Regions from separate parts of the Rhizobium sp. YAF28 genome, predicted to be linked through region 2. Evidence: predicted binding sites of a transcription regulator. Region 2 holds the regulator's gene; each other region holds the start of a gene.

Region 1 (5,638 bases), on a different contig from region 2:
GCTTTCGTAACGGGTCAGGATACCGAGGCCGAGCGAGGTGAGGAAAAACAGCGTCGCCAGGATCGCCGTCGTGCGCGTCAGCGCATTGGCCGTGCCGCGGGCCGACATGAAGCCCGATCCGCCGCCGATGCCGAGGCCGCCGCCTTCGGAGCGCTGGATGAGCACGACGCCAACGAGCGCGAGCACGATCATGAGATGGATGACAATCAATACGGTCTGCATGGGTCCAGTCCTGCCCGTCTGAGGACGGACATAAAGTAAAAATCTGGCGGCTCTTTACATGAGGTCTTGAGCTATTCCAAGCCCTTCGGCCAGGAATATACAATCGCCTCAGGCAAGCAGCGCTTCATATGTGCCGTAGATGGCGAGGAAGTCCGTGGCTTTCAAGCTCGCCCCGCCGATCAGCGCACCATCGACATTGTCGACGGCGAGCAGCTCGCGGGCATTTGCGGGCTTGACCGAACCGCCGTAGAGAATGCGCATACCCTTGCCCTCGTCGCCGAAGCGCAGGACGAGTTCGTCGCGGATGAAGGCATGGACGATTTCCACATCCTTTGCCGTCGGCGTCAGTCCCGTGCCGATCGCCCAGACGGGTTCATAAGCGATGACAGTATTTTCGGCCGTCGCCTCCTCGGGCAGCGAGCCGGAAAGCTGGCGCTTGAGGATGTCGAGCGTCTGATAGGCGTCACGCTCGTCGCCGGTCTCGCCGACGCAGACGATTGCGGTGAGATCAGCCAGATAGGCGGCCTGCGCCTTGGCCCGCACCATATGATCGGTCTCGGCATGGTCAATGCGCCGTTCCGAATGGCCGACAATCACATAGGTGCCGTAGCAATCGGCAATCATTTCGGCCGAAATGTCGCCGGTATGCGCCCCGGATTGCGCCTGATGGCAGTCCTGGCCGCCGATCGCGAGCGGGCTGTCGGTGGCGAGCGCGGTCGCCACATAAAGCAGCGTGGCCGGCGGGCAGATCAGGGCTTCGACTTTTTCCGACAAGGGGGAGCTGACGCCTTGGGCAATCGCCTTGATCTGGTCCAATGAGGCACGTGTGCCGTTCATCTTCCAGTTCCCCGCCACGAGCGGGCGTACGTCAGGTGTCATGCTGCTCCTCCCAAAATCCGCATATCGGGCGGCCTTAGCAAAAGCTTGCGGTAAAGGAAAGCGCCCCGCGTAACGTTGGGGGAATATGATCGTTTAAAAGCTCTGCGCGGTGTGAAATCCGTCCGTTCAGGACGCCAGAATCCAGTTCAGCACTTTCCGCCAGTCGATCATGCGGATCGGCGTCCCGTGGTTGCCATTCTGGAAGAGCGTGAAATGCGTCGGGTACTTCGCCTTGTCGAGCTTTTCGAACAGCGCCTGCTGGTCGGTTGCCGCATAAACAGGATCGCGGCTGCCATGGGCAAACCACAGCGGCAGCTTCGCTTTGTAGAACGGGCTCTTCGCAAAATCCGGATCAGAGACCCCGCTCATGATCAGCATGCCCTTCAACCGCTTGACGCTTTCGGCATCGCGCGTGATGCCCCAGCAGATCTGGCTGCCCATGGAGGCGCAGCTCAGAATGACCGGCCGGCCGGGCGATTGCACGCTCGCGTAGCGGATCAGCCCGGCAATGGCTGCAACGCCATTGGCGTCGAAGGTCCTGACGGTCGGCGAATAATAGACGCCGCCATTGCCGGCCGTAAGGTTCTTCAGCCGGTTGAAATTGCCGCCGAAGGAATAGTCGTTGGCGCCGAGCCGCCGGTCGCCGTCGCGACCGTGGATGAAAATGACCGTGAAGGCGGCATTCTGAGTCGGTCCCACCCTGGTGACATCGAGCCTGATGCCGTCGAGCGACAGCGTTTCATCTGCCTGCAGCTTCTTCACGCCAAGCGAGACATATTTCTGCTGCACCCGCTTTTGCGGGATCTGGTCGCGCCCGTTGATGTCGCGCATCTCGTCGTAATCGATCACATCGAAGGCGCCGTCATCGCCCGTCTGCAGCACTTTCTGCGTTGAAAACAGATCGTCCTTGTAGGGCGGCAGGGCATCGGCTGTGGCGGTCGTGATGGCCGCGGACAGGAAAAAGGCCGCAATTGCGGTAATTATGGTGCAATGACTTGTGGACATCGGCATGCGGATGGTTCCCAGAGAGCTGCCGCGACTTGCCATTCGGCGTCCAGCAACGCAAATCACATCTTGAAAAGCTCCGCAAATCCGGGGCGCGTCGCGTATCGGGGCGCTTTCTGTCAGAATCCCCCTGATTCGCAAATGCGATGCGGACTGTGACTATTGTGGGCCAGCGGCGGCCCTTCACGAGAATAAGATCTGAACGGTTCCATGGAAGACAGCAACGACCTCTTTTCCGGAATGCCCCTGTCACAGAAGCAGGAGGAGGCTGCAAAGCCAGCCGCGCCAGCCGAACGGCCCGCTGCAGCGGCACCGGCAGCCCCTCGCCCCGCCCCGGCGACGTCGAACGGCGATGATTACGGTGCATCCTCGATCCGCGTTCTGGAAGGTCTGGAACCGGTTCGCATGCGCCCCGGCATGTATATCGGCGGCACCGACGAAAAGGCGCTGCACCACCTCTTCGCCGAAGTCATCGACAACTCGATGGACGAAGCGGTGGCCGGCCATGCCGATTTCATCGATGTCCATCTGGATACCCAGGGCTATCTGACGGTCACCGACAACGGCCGCGGCATTCCAGTAGAGAACCATCCGCAGGTTCCCGGCAAATCGACGCTCGAAGTCATCATGACCAAGCTGCATGCCGGCGGCAAATTCGACGGCAAGGCCTATGAGACCTCGGGCGGTCTGCACGGCGTCGGCGTCTCTGTCGTCAACGCTCTGTCGGATCATCTCGAAGTCGAGGTCGCCCGTAACCGCAAGCTCTATCGCCAGCGCTTCTCGCGCGGGGTGCCGCAGGGCGGGCTCGAAGAGCTGGGCGATGTGCACAACCGTCGCGGCACCAAGGTTCGCTTTCATCCCGACCCGCAGATTTTCGGTGATCATGCGAAGTTCGATGCGGCGCGTGTGTTCCGCATGGCCCGCTCCAAGGCCTATCTCTTCGGCGGCGTCGAGATCCGCTGGAGCTGCGAGCCGGGAGTGCTGCCTGAGGGATCGGATCTGCCCGACAAGGCCGTCTTCCACTTCCCCGGCGGCCTCAAGGATTACCTGCAGGCAACGATGGGCAAGGAATTCACGGTCACCCGCGAGATCTTCGCCGGCAAGACCGAGAAGGTAGCCGGCCACGGTGCACTGGAATGGGCGATCACCTGGTATGGCGGCGATCCGCAAGTCCATTCCTACTGCAACACCATCCCGACGCCCGAAGGCGGCACGCATGAGGCCGGTCTTCGCATTGCGATGACCAAGGGCCTGAAGAGCTATGCCGAGCTGACGCAGAACAAGCGTGCCGCACAGATCACCACCGATGACGTGATGATCTCGGCAGTCGGCATGCTCTCGGTCTTCATCCGCGAGCCGGAATTCGTCGGCCAGACCAAGGATCGTCTCGCGAGCGTCGAAGCCCAGCGCCTTGTCGAAAATGCGCTGCGCGACCCCTTCGACCATTATCTCGCCGACAATCCGAACGAGGCCGAGAAGCTTCTCGACTGGGTGATCGAGCGCGCCGAAGAGCGCTTGCGCCGCCGCAAGGAGAAGGAAGTCAACCGCAAGACAGCAGTGCGCAAGCTGCGCCTGCCCGGCAAACTCGCCGACTGCTCGCAGAACACCGCCGAAGGCGCCGAACTCTTCCTGGTCGAGGGTGACTCGGCAGGTGGTTCCGCCAAGCAGGCGCGCAACCGCGCCAACCAGGCGATCCTGCCGCTACGCGGCAAGATCCTCAACGTCGCCAGCGCCGGCCGCGAGAAGCTCTCGGCCAACCAGCAGATATCCGATCTCGTCCAAGCGCTCGGCTGCGGCACGCGCTCGAAATACCGCGAAGAGGATCTGCGCTACGAACGCATCATCGTCATGACCGATGCCGATGTCGACGGTGCGCATATCGCCTCGCTGCTGATTACCTTCTTCTATCAGGAGATGCCTGAGCTGGTGCGCGGCGGGCACCTCTTCCTCGCCGTGCCGCCGCTCTATAAGATCACGCAAGGGGCAAAATCCGCCTATGCCCGCGACGACGAACATCGTGCCGAGCTGATGGAGACGGAATTCAAGGGCAAGGCCAAGATCGAGATCAGCCGCTTCAAAGGTCTCGGCGAAATGCTGCCCGCCCAGCTCAAGGAAACCACGATGGATCCGTCCAAGCGCACGCTTCTGCGAGTGCTGATCGACGAAGTGGATTTCGAGGGCACGCGTAACGCTGTCGACGACCTGATGGGGACCAAGGCCGAAGCCCGTTTCCGCTTCATCCAGGAGCGTGCGGCCTTCGCAGAGGATCTGGATATTTAACGCATGTCGCGCAAAAGTGTGTAGCGGTTTTGTGACGACGACATGCGAAAACAAAGGCTTAAAAGCGTGAAGCGGATCTGAAAGATCGCGGCCCGCTTTTAAGTCATGGCGAATTCATCGAACTGACGAAGAACCGTTACGAGTCCGTCAAATTACCGGCGCAATAGAACGGCCGGCGCTCTGTCCTCCAGCGAGGTCCACGCAGCGCCGGCCGTTCTGTTTCAACCCTTTGCCGGATATTTGCCATGACCAAGCGTTTTCTTGCGACTGCCGCTTTCGTTCTTCTGTCCAGCGCCGCTTCCGTTTACGCGACCGATATTGGCGCGACCGTCGAGACCGCCTGCCCGTTCGGCGATTGCGCGGCAGCGATCTCCCTTTCCTATCTCGGTGAATTCGTCATCCCGACCGGCCAGATGGAAAACGGCGTCGAATTCGGCGGCATTTCCGGCCTCGATTTCGATGCTGCGACCGGCCATTACATCGCCATCAGCGACGACCGCTCCGAAAAGGCCCCGGCCCGCTTCTACGATCTGGATATCGATGTCAGCGCCGAAGGCCTCAAAGGCGTCACCATCGTCAAGCACGTTACCTTTCAGGACAAGAACGGCCAGCCTTTCGCTATCCGCACCGTCGATCCGGAATCCATCCGCTTCAGCAAGGACGGCATCTACTGGGGCAGCGAGGGTGACGCCAAGGCGCTGATTGCCCCCTTCGTCCGCGTCACCTCGCCTGACGGTGCTTTCGTGCGCGAGTTCAAGCTGCCGGACGGTTTTGCACCGACCGCCGACAAGTCGACCGGCATCCGCGACAATCTCGCTTTCGAGGATCTTGCCGTATCCCCATCCGGTGACGTTTTCGTCGGCGTCGAGGCAGCCCTCTACCAGGACGGCCCGAACCCCAGTCTGACAACCGGCAGCCTCTCATGCATCATCCGCTATGACGGCGCAACCGGCGAGCCGAAGGCTCAATATGTCTATCCGGTCTCACCGATCCCACAGGCTGCCGCCAAGCCCGACGGCGGCAACGACAACGGCATGTCGGAAATGATCGCCCTTGACGATCATCGCCTGCTCGCCGTCGAGCGCAGCTATGCCCAGGGATTCGGCAACAACATCAAGCTCTTCATGATGGATCTCGACGGCGCGACCGACGTTTCCGGCATCGCTTCGCTTGCCAAGAACGACCAGCGCGTCGTCCCGGCTCGCAAGAGCCAGGTGCTGGATCTGCGCGCCATCGGCCTGACGCCTGATAA
Region 2 (5,638 bases):
TGGGCGGCGGTCGGCAATTCGCCGTAGAGCAGCAGGTAGCAGGCTTCCAGGAAGTCGCCATGCTCGGCAAGCTGCTCGATCGGGTAGCCGCGATGCAGCAGAACGCCTTCGTCGCCGTCGATATAGGTGATCTTCGATTCACAGGATGCAGTCGACGTAAACCCGGGATCGTAGGTGAAGGAAGCCGTGTTCTTGTAGAGGGCACCGATGTCGATGACGTCGGGTCCAACCGTGCCTTTTCGCACGGCGAGATCGACTGATTTGTCACCGATTTTGATTGTAGCGCTTTGATCCGTCATGCTGATCCTCCGGGGTGGCGGTGGCGCCGCAAAAGCGCCATAAGGGTTAAGCGTCCTAAGCGATAGCTATATGATCGCGAAGCTAATGCCAAGTTACCGTGATGCCATTTTGTGCATCGCGGCATCATCTTTTAGGCAGTGCAGCGATGAGCTAAATGCATATCAGAACACCATGATTTGACTGGATTTTTTGCTCCCGCGAATTTTCCTCTTATTTCAATCGATTATTGTTTGCTCGTTTTGATTTCAGGTTGCATTCTGCCGGTATCCGGGGGCGGGTCCAGGCGATCATGGCGGGGATAGAGACAAGAGAACGACAAGAGCAATCCATTGATGAAAAGATGGATTTTGCTGGCATTGCCCCGCGCGCCATTGTGACGCAATCGGCTCGGACCCAGGTTGCGATCCCATTTCGATGGCGATTGGTGACTGTTGCGAAACGATACGTCGGGTCGTCGATGCGTATGGCCACCGAAGAGGCCGGCCACGGTCGCCTCATCCTCTTCTCTCCGGTCTTCCTTGGTGCAGGTGCCGCGACCTGGTTTCTGGCGGCCTCGGACTTTCCGGCCGTGTCGCTCGGTCTCTGCCTGCTTGTTCTCCTTATTGCCGTTGCGCTCTGCGGTTATGCCCGGACGAAACTGCAGGCGACGCTGCTTGCTCTACTTCTTTTTGCCGGTGGAATGCTCTCCGCGCAGATCGAAACATGGCGGGCAAAGACCCTGATCCTCGATTCAGCCGTAACGACAACGGTGACCGGCCGGATCGAACGCCGAGAAGGCGATGGCCAAGGGCGCTGGCGTTATATTCTTGACGTCACCGGTACGGATGCTCCTGAGATCAAGCGTCCGCCCGAACGCATCTCCGTGCTGGTCCGCGGAGCCGCCCAGCCGTTCGAACTCGGCGACGTCATCGAGGGCAGGGCACGTCTCACGCCTCCGGCGGGGCCGGCGCTCTCCCACCTCAATGATTTTGCCTTCAGCGCCTATTTTGACGGCATCGGTGCCAACGGCTTCTTCTATGGAGTACCCAAGAGGGTTGCGGAACAGCCGGAGCGATCGAACTCGGTCGGTGAGGCAATTCTGGAGTCGCTCTACCGCCTGAGAAGCGGCATCGGCGATCGGATTCGCTCCACACTACCCGGCGACACCGGGGCTTTTGCCGCCTCCCTCGTCACGGACGAGAGACGGGCGATCTCGGATGAAACGACGGAGGCGCTGCGGCAGTCCGGCCTTGCGCATATCATCGCGATCTCCGGCCTCAACATGGCGCTTTCCGCTGGCATCTTCTTTGTCGGGCTGCGCGTCATTCTCAGTCTTTTTCCCGGCATTGCCCAGGCGTGGCCAACCAAGAAGATCGCGGCGGCCGGTGCGCTTGCTGCGGTGACGGCCTACTATCTGATCTCGGGTTTTGCCGTCTCCGCCGAACGCGCCTTCATCATGATGGCGATTATGCTGGTTGCGGTCTTCTTCGACCGGCCGTCGATCAGTCTCAGAAACGTGGCGCTATCCACTCTCGTGATCCTCGCGGTCTCGCCATCGGAGGGGCTAGGGCCGAGTTTCCAGATGTCCTTTGCCGCAACGCTTGCACTGGTCGCCGGCTACGACCTCTGGAAGGGGCGGCCGATGCGGGAGAATGCCTTTGCCAAGCTGCCGATCATGAAGCCCTTCTTCATGGTTGGTGGCTTCTTCGGTGGCGTTTTCCTGACGTCGCTGATCGGTGGTTTCTCGACGGCGCTGTTTTCGATCGAGCATTTCCACCGGCTGACTGCCTATGGCCTGCCGGCAAATCTCGCGGCCATGCCGGTCATCACCTTCATCGTCATGCCGGCCGGGATGCTGGCAATGCTGCTGATGCCGTTTGGTCTGGACGGCTGGCTATGGCCGGTGGCAGGCTTCGGGCTTGATCTGGTGATCACCATCGCAAAGGCAGTAGCGGGGTGGGGCGGCAACATAGATGTAGGCCGCTTGCCCGGCTGGTATTTCCCGACCGCCGTTTTCGGATTTCTGCTGCTGACCCTGCTCAGAACCCGGCTGCGGCACATGGGAACGGCAATTGTCGCGGTCTCGACGCTCGCTGTTGTCCTTCTTCCATCGGAGGCGATGCCCGATATCGCTATCTCCGAAGATGGCAGCCTGGTCGCTATAGTCGATGGAGAGGCGATGGCTTCGAACCGTGAAAAGCCGCCCGCCTTCATCTTCGAACAATGGCAGAGGGCCCTTGCCGTCGAAGAGCATCAGAAGCCAGTTATGCTTCAAGCTGCCAAGGCGCCCACTGCGCCTGATGGTCAAAGACTGCAACTGTCACCCGACCAACAGAATGAAGCCAGAGAGGCAATGAGACAGGCAGTCGCCATTAGCCCGCCGTCACGCTTCTCCTGCCTGAAGGGCGCCTGGTGCACCACTTTGCTCGTCAATGGAAAGAAACTGACCGTCATCGACAATGCTGCCTATCTCGGACCAGCCTGCGATACGGCTGATATTGTGGTGACCCCTGTCCGATTGCGCTTCGACCGCTGTCGTTCCGGCGCGCTGCTCTTTACCGGCGAGACGCTGCGCAAGACAGGTTCTGTCGAACTTCGATTCACCGATAAGGGAATTGAGGTCGCAACCGCATTCGACACATTGGGGCGACCCTGGATGCGCCACCGCGCCTATGATTGGCGCAGTAACACATTCGCAGACGCCAATCTGTCACCGGTCAGTGATAGCGGCGAATGAGGCCGACGAGCTTGCCCTGGACCTTGACGCGATCCGGCGGAAAGATGCGGGTCTCGTAAGCAGGGTTTGCTGCCTCGAGCGCAATCGATGCGCCCTTGCGGCGGAAACGCTTGAGCGTTGCTTCCTCGTCATCGACGAGCGCGACGACGATATCACCCGGATTGGCTGTGCTGCCATTGCGGATGATGACCGTGTCGCCATCGAAGATGCCGGCTTCGATCATCGAGTCGCCGCGAACTTCCAGCGCATAATGTTCACCGGAGCCAAGCATATCGGCGGGAACGGTGATGTCATGCGTATTGTTCTGGATTGCCGAGATCGGAACACCGGCGGCGATGCGGCCCATGACGGGAACGGAGACCGCATTGCCGTTATCGGCAGCGGGTGCTGGCTTCGCCGAGGCAGGAGGCGCCACGGGCTGGGGCTTGCCGAGGCTGCCCTCGATGACGCTCGGTGAAAAGCCGCGCCGAGGCTGCAGGCTCGGGCTGTAGGCTTCCGGCAGTTTGATGACTTCGAGCGCGCGCGCCCGGTTCGGAAGCCGGCGAATGAAGCCGCGTTCTTCGAGCGCCGTGATCAGCCGGTGAATACCGGATTTCGAGGCCAGATCCAGTGCGTCCTTCATCTCGTCGAAAGACGGTGGAACGCCTGACTCCTTCATCCTTTCATGAATGAAAAGAAGGAGTTCCTGTTGTTTGCGCGTGAGCATGGCGTCTCCCCAGTCTTGAAACAAATCCAGAACGGACACTATATGTTCCATATGTGTTCCGCAAGTAGCTAAATTTTCGTAAAACTTCTGTTCAATCTGTCGAGAATTTGATTTTTATCGCCCTTAGGCCTGTCTGGCCTTGTTTCACGAGACCTGCTGAAGCACATCTCCTTGTCACTGCTGGGAGAAGAACCGATGAGCCAAGACACGCTTCCGATCGATCATCTCGTTTTGCCGGTTACCGATATCGACCTTGCCCGCGAAAGGCTGGGCAAGCTGGGCTTTACCGTCGCGCCCGATGCCCGCCATCCCTTCGGCACGGAGAATGCCTGTGTTTTCTTTGCCGACAAAACCTATATCGAGCCGCTCGGTGTCGCGAGCGTCGAGGAGAGCGAGGTGACGGCACGTGAGGGCAATGTCTTCACGGCTCGCGATCAGGCTTTCCGCTTCCGCTGCGGCAGCGAGGGACTGTCCGCCATCGCCTTCGCCACCGCGGATGCAAAGCACGAACATGCTCGATTCGTGGAGGGCAGCATCAGTGCCGGTTCTGTGCTGCAGTTCGAACGCCCTGTGAAAATGCCGGATGGCACTGAGAGCATTGCCGGCTTCCGGCTCGCCTTCGCTGCCGACCTCCGGGCACCGGATTTCTTTCTCTTCGCTGTCGAGCGCATCAACCCGCTTCCTGCCGACCGCAACGTGCTGGAGACCCACGCCAATGGCGTGACAGGCATTGCCGAGATCGCTCTCGCAGCCCCCGAGCCGACAGCCTTCGGCGACTTCGTTCGCTCGGCGGCAAAAGCCGCTTCTGCTGGCGATACGAGTTTCGGGCTGGAGGTGCTTACCGGAAACGCAAAGATCAGCCTGATGACCCCGCAGGGGCTGGAGGCCTATTTCGATCTGGCGACGCCGGATATCGATCGCGGCCTGGGCGGCCGGGCAATCCTCTTTGCGGTTGGCGATCTGGCCGTGACAGAAGCGCATTTGGCTGCTAACGGGGTGACCTACACACGCAAGGGCAACCGTATTCTGGTGAAGCCCGCGCCCGGCCAGGGCGTGCTCTTCGCTTTCGAGGAAACATCATGAGCTCTACTACCAACTCCGTGGTGACGGTCGGCGAAGGCGCCGGCAAGGTCACTTTCTCCAATGCCGGGCGCCTGTCGCTGATTGCCGGCGCTTGCGAAATGGAAAGCCGCGACCATGCGTTCATGGTTGCCGGCACGTTGAAGGAACTGTGCGCCAAGCTCGGTATCGGGCTCGTCTATAAGACGTCTTTCGACAAGGCGAACCGCTCTTCCTTGTCGAGCAAACGCGGCGTCGGCCTTGAAAAGGGCCTGGAGGTTTTTGCCGATCTCAAGAAGGAACTCGGCATTCCGGTTCTGACCGACATCCACACTGAAGAACAATGCGCCGAAGTGGGCAAGGTCGTCGACATCCTGCAGATACCGGCCTTCCTGTCTCGTCAGACGGATCTCCTGGTGGCTGCGGCAAAGACCGGCCGCGTTATCAACGTCAAGAAGGGCCAGTTCCTGGCGCCTTGGGATATGAAGAACGTGCTCGGCAAGCTGAACCAGAGCGGCAATCCGAACATCTTGCTGTGCGAGCGCGGCGCTTCCTTTGGTTACAATACGCTGGTCTCCGACATGCGTTCCCTGCCGATCATGGCAGCAACCGGCGCCCCCGTTATTTTCGACGCCACGCATTCAGTCCAGCAGCCTGGCGGGCAGGGGGAAACCTCCGGCGGAGAGCGGCAGTTCGTGGAAACGCTGGCGCGTGCAGCCGTTGCCGTCGGCGTTGCCGGCATCTTTATCGAAACCCATCAGGATCCGGATAACGCGCCCTGCGACGGGCCGAACATGGTCTATCTCAAGGACATGCCGCGGCTTCTCGAGAAGCTTCTCGCCTTCGACGCGATCGCC
Region 3 (5,638 bases), on a different contig from region 2:
CCGCCGTCACGATTGCCGCCTTCCCGGTTACCGTCGCGATTGCCGCCATCCCGGTTGCGGTTGTTGTTGCGATTACCGTCCCGGCTCTCGCCACCTTCGCCACCGCCCTGACGGCGATTGTTGCGCTCACCGCGGTCCTGACCCTGGCCTTGGCCCTGTCCGCCGCGGCGGTCGCCATGGCCGCGCGCTTGGCGCTGGTTTTCGTTGCGGCCACCGAGGCGCCACAGGAGAACCGGCTTCGGCTCTGCAGCTTCGCCCGCCTCAGCCGAATCTTCGGCAACTGCAGGCGTTTCCTCAGCTACAGGTGCGGCTTCGACAGCGGGCGTTTCTTCCGAAGCGCCGTCTGCGTCATCGTGGTCGGCCTTTTCAGCCGTTTCCTCTGCTGCGGCCTCAGTCACCGCTGAAGCCGGAACGGATGCTGCATCCTGCGTTGCGAGGAATGCGGCTGCCTCTTCGGCCTTCACGGCATCGGCGCGGTAGCCGAGACCCTTGAGAATCTCTTCCATGTCTTCGAGCGTCGCGCCGAGAATGGATAGCATCGCCGTCGTCGTCGTGAAACGGCGACCGTCATAGGCGCCTTCGGGACGCGTGCCTTGACCCGGCTTCCACTGCAGGAGCGGACGGATGAGATCGGCAAGACGCTCCAGGATGTCGATGCGCACGGCGCGCTTGCCGAGGAAACGGAAGCCCGCGAGCTTGTAGAACATACGCTCGAAGCTCGGATCGGTGACCACAGAGGTACGGCCGGCGGCGAGCACCGGAATGAGATCACCGTAGCCCGGCTTGTCGAGACCGTCATTCTTCAGCGCCCAGAGCAGGGTGATGAGCTCCGCCGGCGCCGGCTTCAGAAGCGCCGGCACGAAGATATGATAAGCGCCGAAGCGAATGCCGTATCGGCGCATGGAAGCGCGCGCATCCTGATCCAGAGACTTCACTTCTTCCGTCACGTCGCGGCGGAAGAGCACGCCGAGATTCTCGACGAGCTGGAAGGCAAGCCCCTTGGCAAGGCCCTGCAGGTCTTCGGCGCGCGACAGGTCGTCGAGCGGCTTCAGCACCGTGCTGATATGATGATTGACGAAGCGCTCGATACGGGCGGCGACATGGTCGCGCGCATTGCCCGTGAGCTGCTCGTCGGCAAGCAGGATGACACGCGGACGCATCACATGATCGCTGCCCGAAAGGCGGCCGACAGGATCGCCGAGCCACCGGACGAGTCCATCCGATCCGATCGCCAGATCGGCATTGCCTGCGGCATGCAAGCGTGCGGCACGAGCTTCGAATTCGAGAGCAAGCGCCTTCTGCGACGCAGCCTGAACCGCCTTGGCATCCGGCCCGTCCGTTCCCCCAACAGGCGTGAAACGGAACCCGGTCAACTGCCCCACATGATGTCCTTCAACAAAGACATCGCCATTCACACTGATTTCAGCTTCCAGCATCGCATTCTCTCTCAGGCGCTTCATGAGCACAGATGTCCTGCGATCAACAAAGCGTTTCGTCAACCTTTCATGTAACGCATCGGACAATCGATCTTCGATTTCCCGCGTCTTTTCCTGCCAGTGTGTCGGATCGGCAAGCCAGCCGGGCCGATTCGATACATAGGTCCAGGTCCTTATCTGCGCGATTCGCGCCGAAAGCGTGTCAATTTCTCCATCCGTCCGATCCGAACGATGAACCTGTTCGGCTAGAAACTGCTCGTTCACCGTGCCATAGCGCACTAGATCGGAAAAGAGGGTAGAAATAAGATCGGCATGTTGCGCAGGCGTTATGCGCCGATAGTCCGGCAGAGCGCAAGCCTCCCAGAGCTTTTCGACCCGCGCCGGCGTGCTAGCGAGATCAATAATTTCCGGATAGCGCGACAAATGTTCGAGCGCTTGCTGGTCGACGGCCGGCAGCGCCCGGGTCAGACCCGGTACGCGGGGGCCGGTCTCAAGGCTTGCCCGCAGGGATTGTATCGAGGAAAAATCGAGATCCTTGGTACGCCACTGCAGAACCTTGATATTGTCGAACTCATGGCCCTCGATGCGCTGCACCAGTTCCTCGTCGAAGGGTGAAACCTGGCCGGTTACGCCAAAGGTTCCGTCACGCACATGACGGCCGGCGCGGCCAGCGATCTGGCCGAGTTCGCCGGGGTTGAGGTTGCGGAATTGATACCCGTCGAACTTCCGGTCCTGCGCGAAGGCCACATGGTCGACATCGAGATTGAGACCCATGCCGATCGCATCGGTCGCGACGAGATATTCGACGTCGCCCTCCTGATAGAGCGCGACCTGCGCATTGCGGGTGCGGGGGCTGAGCGCTCCGAGCACGACAGCCGCACCGCCGCGCTGGCGCCGGATCAGTTCCGCGATCGCATAAACTTCGTCCGCCGAGAAGGCGACGATTGCCGAACGCTGCGGCAGCCGGGTGATCTTCTTCTGCCCGGCATAGAGAAGGTGGGAAAGCCGCGGCCGCTCCGTGACCGTAATCCCCGGCAGAAGCTGCTGCAGGATCGGCCGCATTGTGGCAGCACCTAGCAGAAGCGTCTCCTCGCGCCCGCGCAGGTGCAGGATGCGGTCTGTAAAGATATGGCCGCGCTCGAGATCTCCAGCGAGCTGCACTTCATCGATGGCGACGAAGGCTGCCTTGGTTTCCCGTGGCATCGCTTCGACCGTACAGACCGAGAAACGCGCATTCGGCGGCGAGATCTTTTCTTCGCCGGTCACTAGCGCCACGTTGTGGGCGCCGACCTTTTCGACCACGCGCGTGTAGACTTCGCGCGCCAGCAGGCGGAGCGGCAGGCCGATGACACCCGTCCCATGCGCCACCATGCGTTCGATCGCATAATGGGTCTTGCCGGTATTGGTCGGCCCGAGCACCGCGGTCACGCCGCGCCCGCTCAGTATCATCGGCTGCGAAGTCAGGGTCATATTCCATGCAAGTGAGGCGGTGACGCCCCAGGGTCAAGTCGGAGCTGCGAATGAGGCACAGAACACATGGACAGCCGAAGCTTCAAACGCAAGGGCAGATTTGAAATAGACTTGGGATTGAGCACGGAAGTCACAGCCCGCTAAGTCCTTGATTTAAGATTCGGAACAGCTTGAGAACGAATCGGAGACGAATCGCTGACTCCGGCGGATTCAGCTTTTGTTCACGGCTAAGTATTGATTTTGAATCGCTTTTTTACACTAGATGCTGAATCCGCAGACTCGCCTGAGAACAAATGCTGGCAACCGCGATTAACGCTTTTTTCCGCATCGTAAAGGCGCAAAGGTCAAGCCCGAAATTAACGCTTCGACCAAAGCCGGAACGAATCGGAGACGAATCGCCGATCTCGAGGTTTTCCCCTTTCGTTCACGGCGAGATCTTGTGGGCACTTTCGCCACCGATCCCAACATACGGGTTCCGGGTTTGCCGCAGCCGTTCCGAGCGGTCGGATCGCATTAATATTTTGCATGCCGAATTTACGGAGCCTTAAGCAGGCTGGCGCCGACAGGCTGAGGAAAGTCATGGCTGATCAAAGCCGGAACGAATCGCCGACGAATCGGAGACATCTTCATTTTCCTGCTTTGTTCACCGCAACATATTGTATTCAAAGAGAATTTTAACCATACCCGGAAAATACTAGATAGCATTTCGCCGACTTGCTTTCGAAGGAACCGGCTAAATACGGCTTCTGTCGCAATGGTGATAACGCCGCCGTGATATTCTGAGAGTTTAGCCGGGAACAAAAATCGCGGATGCGGGTTTCTAGTCCAGTCGAAATGAGAATGAGGCAGGACAAAAACCATGCTTGGCACGATACTTCTTATTATCCTTATTCTGTTATTGGTCGGCGCCTTGCCGAATTGGGGTTATAGCCGCGGCTGGGGCTATGGACCTTCCGGTGGTTTGGGGTTAGTTCTCGTCATCATTATCATTCTTGTACTGATGGGCCGAATTTAAAGGCCGGTAACCTGGGGAGTTAGACATGAAAAAGATTGTTCTTAGCTGCGCTCTCATTGGCGCTCTCGCCTCCTGCACCCCGACGGAGCAGGGCACGGCGATTGGTGCGGGCACGGGCGCCATCATCGGCGGCGCCGTCAGCAACAGCTGGGGTGGCGCGGCAGTCGGCGCAGTCGCCGGCGGTCTGACAGGCGCACTGATCGGCCATTCGGTCGAACGTCAAGGCTACTGCATCTATCGCGACCGTTACGGCCGCCGTTACGAAGCGCGTTGCCGCTAATCAGCATCGGCCCATCGGAAATTTTGAACGGGCGCTTCGGCGCCCGTTTTTCTTGCGCGCTTTTGTCGTCAACGCCGCGTTGACGATCGGTCGCTGAAGTCAAATCTACCGCGCCACCGGGACCAAGCGCATATTCCTTTCAACATCACAAGAGCAGAGCCTGTGTCGCCCGTGAAAGAAAAGGAACGCTACCATGGCCCAGATTTTCCTGAATTCCGCCGTCGCCGTCCTGATCGCCTCGGCTTTCCTCACGACGGCAGTCGCCGCCCTCCGCAGCCAGGACCGCGCCGTCCAGAAAGTGCCCGTCAAAGCCAATAGACGGCGCCATCCCAACGCCTGACGCCATCAATGAACCGAACCGCGTAACGGCAACTATACGAGCGCCCGTCTGCAGGGAGATAAGACTATGAACAAGATCATCGCAATCGCCGCCCTCATCACCATTGCCCTCGCGGCCTATGGCGCATCTGCCGGCCCCTATGACAGTGCCGGCAGCTTCCCGAGCAACTACGCCCACAGCCAGAAGAAATAGGTTCAGACGAAGAACTGACCGCCATTGGCCGTCAACGTCGAACCGGTAATGAAACCGGCATCCTCGGAAACGAGGAAGGTCACGCAGCGCGCGATCTCCTCGGGTTCGCCGAGGCGCCCGACCGGGATTTGCGGAATGATCTTCTCATTCAGCACCTTTTCCGGCACCGCAAGCACCATCTCCGTCCCGATATAACCGGGGCAGATGGCATTGACGGTAATGTTCTTGACCGCACCTTCCTGGGCAAGCGCCTTGGTAAACCCGAGGTCGCCGGCTTTGGCGGCAGAATAGTTCACCTGCCCCATCTGGCCCTTCTGGCCGTTGATGGAGGAGATATTGACGATGCGGCCGAAGCTGCGGTCACGCATGCCGCTCCACACATGGTGCGTCATGTTGAAGAGACCGGTGAGGTTGGTATTGATCACCTCATGCCACTGCTGCGGCGTCATCTTGTGAAACATCGCATCGCGCGTGATGCCGGCATTGTTGACGAGGATCTCGACCGGGCCGAGTTCGGCCTGGACCCTCGCAATACCTTCGCCGCAGGCAAGATAGTCGGACACGTCCCACTTGAAGACGGGCACGCCGGTAACATTATGAAATGCCTTGGCCTTTTCATCATTGCCGGCATAGTTGGCAGCAACCTTATAGCCGGCATTCTTTAGAGCCATCGAAATTGCCGCGCCAATGCCGCGCGTACCACCAGTGACCAAAGCCACTCTGCTCATGTTCCGCTCCCCAGTTATTGTCAGCCCGCTCTCGGGCAGGCCTCAAGAAACATGCATTGTACGCTATTTACATTGCCTCGAAGCACATCGCGACACCCATGCCGCCGCCGATGCAAAGCGTGGCGAGACCCTTTTTGGCGCCGCGGCGCTTCATTTCGAAGAGGAGCGTATTGAGGA
Region 4 (5,638 bases), on a different contig from region 2:
GGTCGCGCCCTTCGATGTCGTGGTCATCAACATGAAGGCCGGCGACGAAGCCTGCGACGGCACCTGCGAGCTGATCTACGCGGCGCTGACCAAGGCCGGCAAGGATGTGCTCTATGACGACACGGACGACCGTGCCGGCACCAAGTTTGCGACCGCCGACCTGATCGGCGTGCCGTACCAGATCATTGCCGGTCCGCGCGCGGTCGCGAATGGCGAAGTGGAAGTGAAGGACCGCAAGACTGGCGCCCGCGAGACGATGACCATCGAGGCGGCGATTAACAGGTTCGTGGCTTAAGAAAGACGGAGGCGAAATGGCAGAGGCAGCATTGGACCGGAGTTCCAAATCCGGCTTGGGTCCGGCTGGCAAGCCATTTTCCACCTTCGAACGCCTGGTGGCGTGGCGTTATCTGCGCGCCCGCCGCAAGGAAGCGTTCATTTCGGTGATTGCCGGCTTCTCCTTTGTCGGCATCATGCTGGGCGTTGCGACGCTGATCATCGTCATGGCTGTTATGAACGGGTTCCGCACGGAACTCGTCTCCCGCATCCTCGGTATCAACGGCCACATGATCATCCAGCCGGTCGATGGTCCCTTCACCGACTATGCCGACCTCGTGAAGAAATTCGAGGCGGTGCCCGGTATCAAGATGGCGCTGCCGCTGGTCGAGGGCCAGGTGCTGGCTTCCTCGCGGACGGGCGGCAGCACCGGTGCGCTGGTGCGCGGCACGCGCGCCGAAGACCTGACCAAGCTCAAGGCAGTATCCGACAATATCAAGTCCGGCGACATGGTAGGCTTTGCTGCAGGCGACAGCGTTTTGATGGGCACGCGCATGGCCGACCAGCTCGGCCTGCGGGTCGGTGACCTGATTACGTTGACGTCACCGGAAGGTGATGTGACGCCGATGGGCGTCAATCCGCGCATCAAATCCTACAAGATCTCCGGTCTCTTCGAGATCGGCATGTCGGAATACGATTCCTCGATCATCTATATGCCGCTCGAGGAATCGCAGCTTTATTTCAATGCCGACGGGCTGGTGCAGTCGATCGAACTCTTCGTCAATAACCCCGACGATATCGACAATCTGAGGCCCAAGGTGGAGGAGGCGGCCGGTCGGCAGATAGCCATCACCGACTGGCGTCAGCGCAACCAGACCTTCTTTTCCGCCCTGCAGGTCGAGCGCAACGTCATGTTCATGATCCTGACGCTGATCGTGCTCGTCGCAGCGCTCAACATCATCTCCGGCCTCATCATGCTGGTGAAGGACAAGGGCAGCGATATCGCGATCCTGCGCACCATGGGCGCGAGCGCCGGCGCAATAATGCGTATCTTCTTCATGACGGGAGCTGCAATCGGCATTGTCGGCACGATCGCTGGCGTGCTGCTCGGCGTGCTCGTCTGCATCAACATCGAGTCCATCCGCCAGTTCTTCTCATGGGTCTCTGGCACGGTGCTTTTCGATCCGCAGCTCTACTTCCTGAGCCAGCTTCCGGCGGAAATGGATGTGAGCGAAACGGTGTCCGTCGTCATCATGGCGCTGACGCTCTCCTTCATCGCGACGATCTTCCCCGCCTGGCGCGCCTCCCGCCTCGACCCCGTCCAGGCCCTTCGTTACGAATAGGGCCGTGATCCAAGGTCAAATCCCCGGCCCAATCCAAGGAATGCCGCATTCATGAAACGCAACGTCGTTCTCAAGCTTTCGGGCGTCGAGCGCCATTACGGGCAGGGCGAAACGCTGCTGACCATCCTCAAGGGTGCGGATTTCACCCTGTCGAGCGGTGAGATGGTGGCGCTGGTGGCGCCGTCAGGCACCGGCAAGTCGACGCTGCTGCATGTCGCAGGGCTGCTGGAGCATCCTGACGGCGGCGAGGTAATGGTCAACGGTCGCCCCTGTGATGGCCTTTCCGATGACAAGCGCACGGCCATCCGCCGCGGTGAGATCGGCTTTGTTTATCAGTTCCATCACCTGCTGCCGGAATTCTCGGCGCAGGAGAACATCATGATGCCGCAGCTCATCGCCGGTCTCTCATGGAAGGAAGCGAGCGAGCGGGCAAAGATGCTTCTGGATTACATGCGCATCGGCCACCGCGGTACGCATCGCCCGGGCGAGCTTTCCGGCGGCGAGCAGCAGCGCGTGGCAATCGCTCGCGCCGTTGCCAATGCACCGAGCCTGCTTCTGGCCGACGAGCCGACCGGCAATCTCGACCCGGAAACCGCCAGCTATGTCTTCGACGCTCTCGAGGCTCTGGTGCGTCAGTCCGGCCTTGCCGCGCTGATCGCCACACACAACCACGAGCTCGCCCGGCGCATGGACCGGCGCGTGACGATCTCCGACGGCAAGGTCGTGGATTTCTGATTATCAGGGGATAATCAGCCCGCCGCGATAATCGAGCTCATAGGCCTTGTGACCATCGACAAGGATGAATTCATGGCCACGGAAATGCGTGCAGTCGCCTTCGCTCGTATCGACATAGCGCCCCAGCGAATGATCGAAGACCATGCCGCCGAGGAAGCGGCCTTGTTTGTAGAGCTGTGACAGCGCGGCGCTAATGATCGTGCCGGCGACAGTTCCGTCGATGATCCCGGGCTCGATGATCCGCCCGAAATAGTTCATCGCCCACACCGGCTTTTCCTCCAGCCACACCACTTCCTGACCGGCAAAATCCGTGCCGCCGAAATAGCTGTCGAGATAGCGCCAGATGCCGCGCTTGTAGCCGAGGTCATGGGCGCCGATCCGATAGGAAGGCTGTGCCTTGGCGCCGGCAACATAAGTCTGCGATTTGGCTTCGACAATGAAGCCGTTGAGTTCCTGCGTGTCCATCGTCCCACTGCTCCGATGTTAACCATGTCCCGCAGAAGCGGGGGGTAAACCTGTTGACAACAGAACATACATGGAACAAATTAAAAACATAAGAGCAAAAGGAGAGCCAAATGACTGACATGATCCGTGATATCGCAGCATTCACCTCCATCGCAATGTTCATTACCAGCTTCTCGCTGATCGTCATGGCAATGTAAGAATTCAGGGGATCGCATGGCAGCCATGCGGTCCCGAAGCAGGACTTTTTCTGGACAGAATCGCCGACAATGCCGACAATGCGCACTCTTCAGTGAGGCGGTTCGAAAGGCAGATCATGGCGGATGCGGAAAAAGGTGCTGCTGGCGCAGTCGTCGGCGGGAAACCGGGCTTCGTCCATCTGAGGGTCCACTCCGCCTATTCGCTGCTCGAGGGCGCGCTGCCCCTCAAAAAGATCCTCTACAAGGCATCGGGCGACAGCCAGCCGGCAATCGCCATCACCGATACCAACAATCTTTTCGTCGCCCTGGAATTTTCCCAGAAGGCGCTGGACGACGGTCTGCAGCCGATCATCGGCTGCCAGGTGTCGATCGACATGGAAGATGGCCTCGACACCGAGAAGCGGGGCGGTCAGCAGGCGCTGGTCAAATTGCCTTCGATCGTGCTTCTGTCCGCTACGGACGCAGGTTATGAGCGGCTGGTCGATCTCGTCAGCCGCGCTTATCTCGGCGGCGAGAGCAATCAGGCTGTCCATATCCGTTCCTCCTGGCTGGAGGAAATCGGTACCGAGGGGCTGATCGCTTTGACCGGTGCCTCGACCGGCCCTGTCGACATGCCGCTTAAGGACGGCCATGCTGCTGCGGCAGAGACGCGGCTGCTGGCGCTGAAGCGCCTCTTCGGTGACCGGCTCTATGTCGAGCTGCAGCGGCACGGAACCTACGACAAGCGGCACGAACAGAAGATCATCGGCCTTGCTTACAAGCATGATCTGCCGCTGGTGGCGACCAACGAGGCCTTCTTCCCAACACGAGACGATTACGACGCGCATGACGCGCTGATGGCGGTGGCGCACAACGCGATCGTTTCCGACGACAGCCGCTTCCGCCTCTCGCCGGACCATTATCTGAAGAGCCGTGCTGAGATGGAAAAGCTTTTCGCGGATCTGCCTGAGGCACTGGATAATACCGTCGAGATCGCAAGGCGCTGTTCCTTCATTCTGAAGACCCGCAAGCCGATCCTGCCGCGCTTCACCGGCGCGACCGATGATCCCGAGGAGGCCGAGCGCGCAGAATCGCTCGAACTTCGCCGCCAGGCGGAGGAGGGGCTGGACATGCGCCTTGCCGAGCTTGGAATGTCGGCCGGCTACGAGGAGAAGGATTATCGTGAACGGCTGGAATTCGAGCTCAGCGTCATCGAGCGCATGAAGTTTCCCGGCTACTTCCTGATCGTTGCGGATTTCATCAAATGGGCCAAGCAGCATGATATTCCGGTCGGTCCCGGCCGCGGTTCAGGTGCGGGTTCGCTCGTCGCCTATGCACTGACGATCACCGACGTCGATCCGCTGCGTTTCTCGCTGCTCTTCGAACGCTTCCTCAATCCGGAACGCGTCTCGATGCCCGACTTCGATATCGACTTCTGCCAGGACCGCCGCGAAGAGGTGATCCGCTACGTGCAGCAGAAATATGGTCGCGAGCAGGTGGCGCAGATCATCACCTTCGGTTCGTTGCAGGCGCGCGCCGCGCTGCGCGACGTCGGCCGCGTGCTGGAAATGCCCTACGGTCAGGTCGACAAGATCTGCAAGCTGGTGCCGAACAACCCGGCAAACCCGACGCCGCTTTCCAAGGCGATCGAGGAAGAGCCGAAGCTGCAGGAAGAGGCAGCCAAGGAACCGGTGGTTGCCCGCCTCCTGGATATCGCCCAGAAGATCGAAGGCCTCTACCGCCACGCCTCGACCCATGCCGCCGGCATCGTGATCGGCGACCGCCCGCTGTCGAAGCTCGTGCCGATGTACCGCGATCCGCGTTCCGACATGCCGGTCACCCAGTTCAACATGAAGTGGGTGGAACAGGCCGGTCTAGTCAAGTTCGACTTCCTCGGCCTGAAGACGCTGACCGTGCTCAAGGTCGCTGTCGACTTCTGCAGGAAGCGCGGCATTGAGGTCGATCTTCCCAAGATCCCGCTCGACGACAAGAAAACATACGAGATGCTTTCGCGCGGCGAGACGGTCGGCGTGTTCCAGGTTGAAAGTGCCGGCATGCGCAAGGCACTGATCGGCATGAAGCCAGACTGCATTGAGGACATCATCGCGCTGGTCGCGCTCTATCGCCCGGGTCCGATGGAAAACATTCCGACCTACAATGCCCGCAAGCATGGCGATGAAGAGCTGGAATCGATCCATCCGATGATCGATCATCTGCTCAAGGAAACGCAGGGCGTTATCGTCTACCAGGAGCAGGTGATGCAGATCGCCCAGGTCCTGTCGGGCTATTCGCTTGGCGAAGCCGATCTTCTGCGCCGCGCCATGGGTAAGAAGATCAAGGCAGAAATGGACCAGCAGCGCGAGCGCTTCGTCGTTGGCGCGGTCCAGAACGGCGTGTCGAAGCCGCAGGCCGACAACATCTTCGAACTGCTCGCAAAGTTCGCAAACTACGGCTTCAACAAGTCGCACGCTGCCGCCTACGCCATCGTCTCCTATCAGACGGCCTATATGAAGGCGCATTATCCGGTCGAATTCCTGGCCGCGTCGATGACGCTCGATATGTCGAACACCGAAAAGGTCAACGACTTCCGCCAGGATGCCAAGCGCCTGGGCATCGAGGTCATCGCGCCCTCCGTCCAGACCTCCT

What was found. Region 2 encodes LexA, which represses DNA repair genes until DNA is damaged. Its sites were predicted from a motif close to TGTTCNNNNTGTGTTCNG; they were not measured.
Region 1: the regulator LexA is predicted to act here: its motif matches at 2,294-2,311, upstream of parE (DNA topoisomerase IV subunit B).
Region 3: the regulator LexA is predicted to act here: its motif matches at 3,068-3,085, upstream of AB4Z13_RS09110 (helicase-related protein).
Region 4: the regulator LexA is predicted to act here: its motif matches at 2,877-2,894, upstream of AB4Z13_RS07475 (DUF5680 domain-containing protein).

The regions. Positions count from the first base shown of each region.
Region 1 is NZ_JBFRCX010000001.1:776,651-782,288, reverse strand. It holds gene secG (preprotein translocase subunit SecG) at 1-222, opposite strand, end outside; gene tpiA (triose-phosphate isomerase) at 331-1,101, opposite strand; gene AB4Z13_RS04065 (alpha/beta hydrolase) at 1,228-2,112, opposite strand; gene parE (DNA topoisomerase IV subunit B) at 2,317-4,386, shown strand; gene AB4Z13_RS04055 (esterase-like activity of phytase family protein) at 4,632-5,638, shown strand, end outside.
Region 2 is NZ_JBFRCX010000006.1:124,945-130,582, reverse strand. It holds gene gltA (citrate synthase) at 1-299, opposite strand, end outside; gene AB4Z13_RS15170 (ComEC/Rec2 family competence protein) at 641-3,016, shown strand; gene lexA (transcriptional repressor LexA) at 2,997-3,722, opposite strand; gene AB4Z13_RS15160 (VOC family protein) at 3,918-4,805, shown strand; gene kdsA (3-deoxy-8-phosphooctulonate synthase) at 4,802-5,638, shown strand, end outside.
Region 3 is NZ_JBFRCX010000003.1:292,881-298,518, forward strand. It holds gene AB4Z13_RS09110 (helicase-related protein) at 1-2,906, opposite strand, end outside; gene AB4Z13_RS09115 (DUF3309 family protein) at 3,766-3,921, shown strand; gene AB4Z13_RS09120 (YMGG-like glycine zipper-containing protein) at 3,947-4,201, shown strand; gene AB4Z13_RS09125 (hypothetical protein) at 4,395-4,541, shown strand; gene AB4Z13_RS09130 (hypothetical protein) at 4,608-4,733, shown strand; gene AB4Z13_RS09135 (beta-ketoacyl-ACP reductase) at 4,736-5,461, opposite strand; gene AB4Z13_RS09140 (acetyl-CoA C-acetyltransferase) at 5,529-5,638, opposite strand, start outside.
Region 4 is NZ_JBFRCX010000002.1:633,210-638,847, forward strand. It holds gene proS (proline--tRNA ligase) at 1-295, shown strand, start outside; gene AB4Z13_RS07465 (lipoprotein-releasing ABC transporter permease subunit) at 312-1,616, shown strand; gene AB4Z13_RS07470 (ABC transporter ATP-binding protein) at 1,668-2,351, shown strand; gene AB4Z13_RS07475 (DUF5680 domain-containing protein) at 2,355-2,816, opposite strand; gene dnaE (DNA polymerase III subunit alpha) at 3,130-5,638, shown strand, end outside.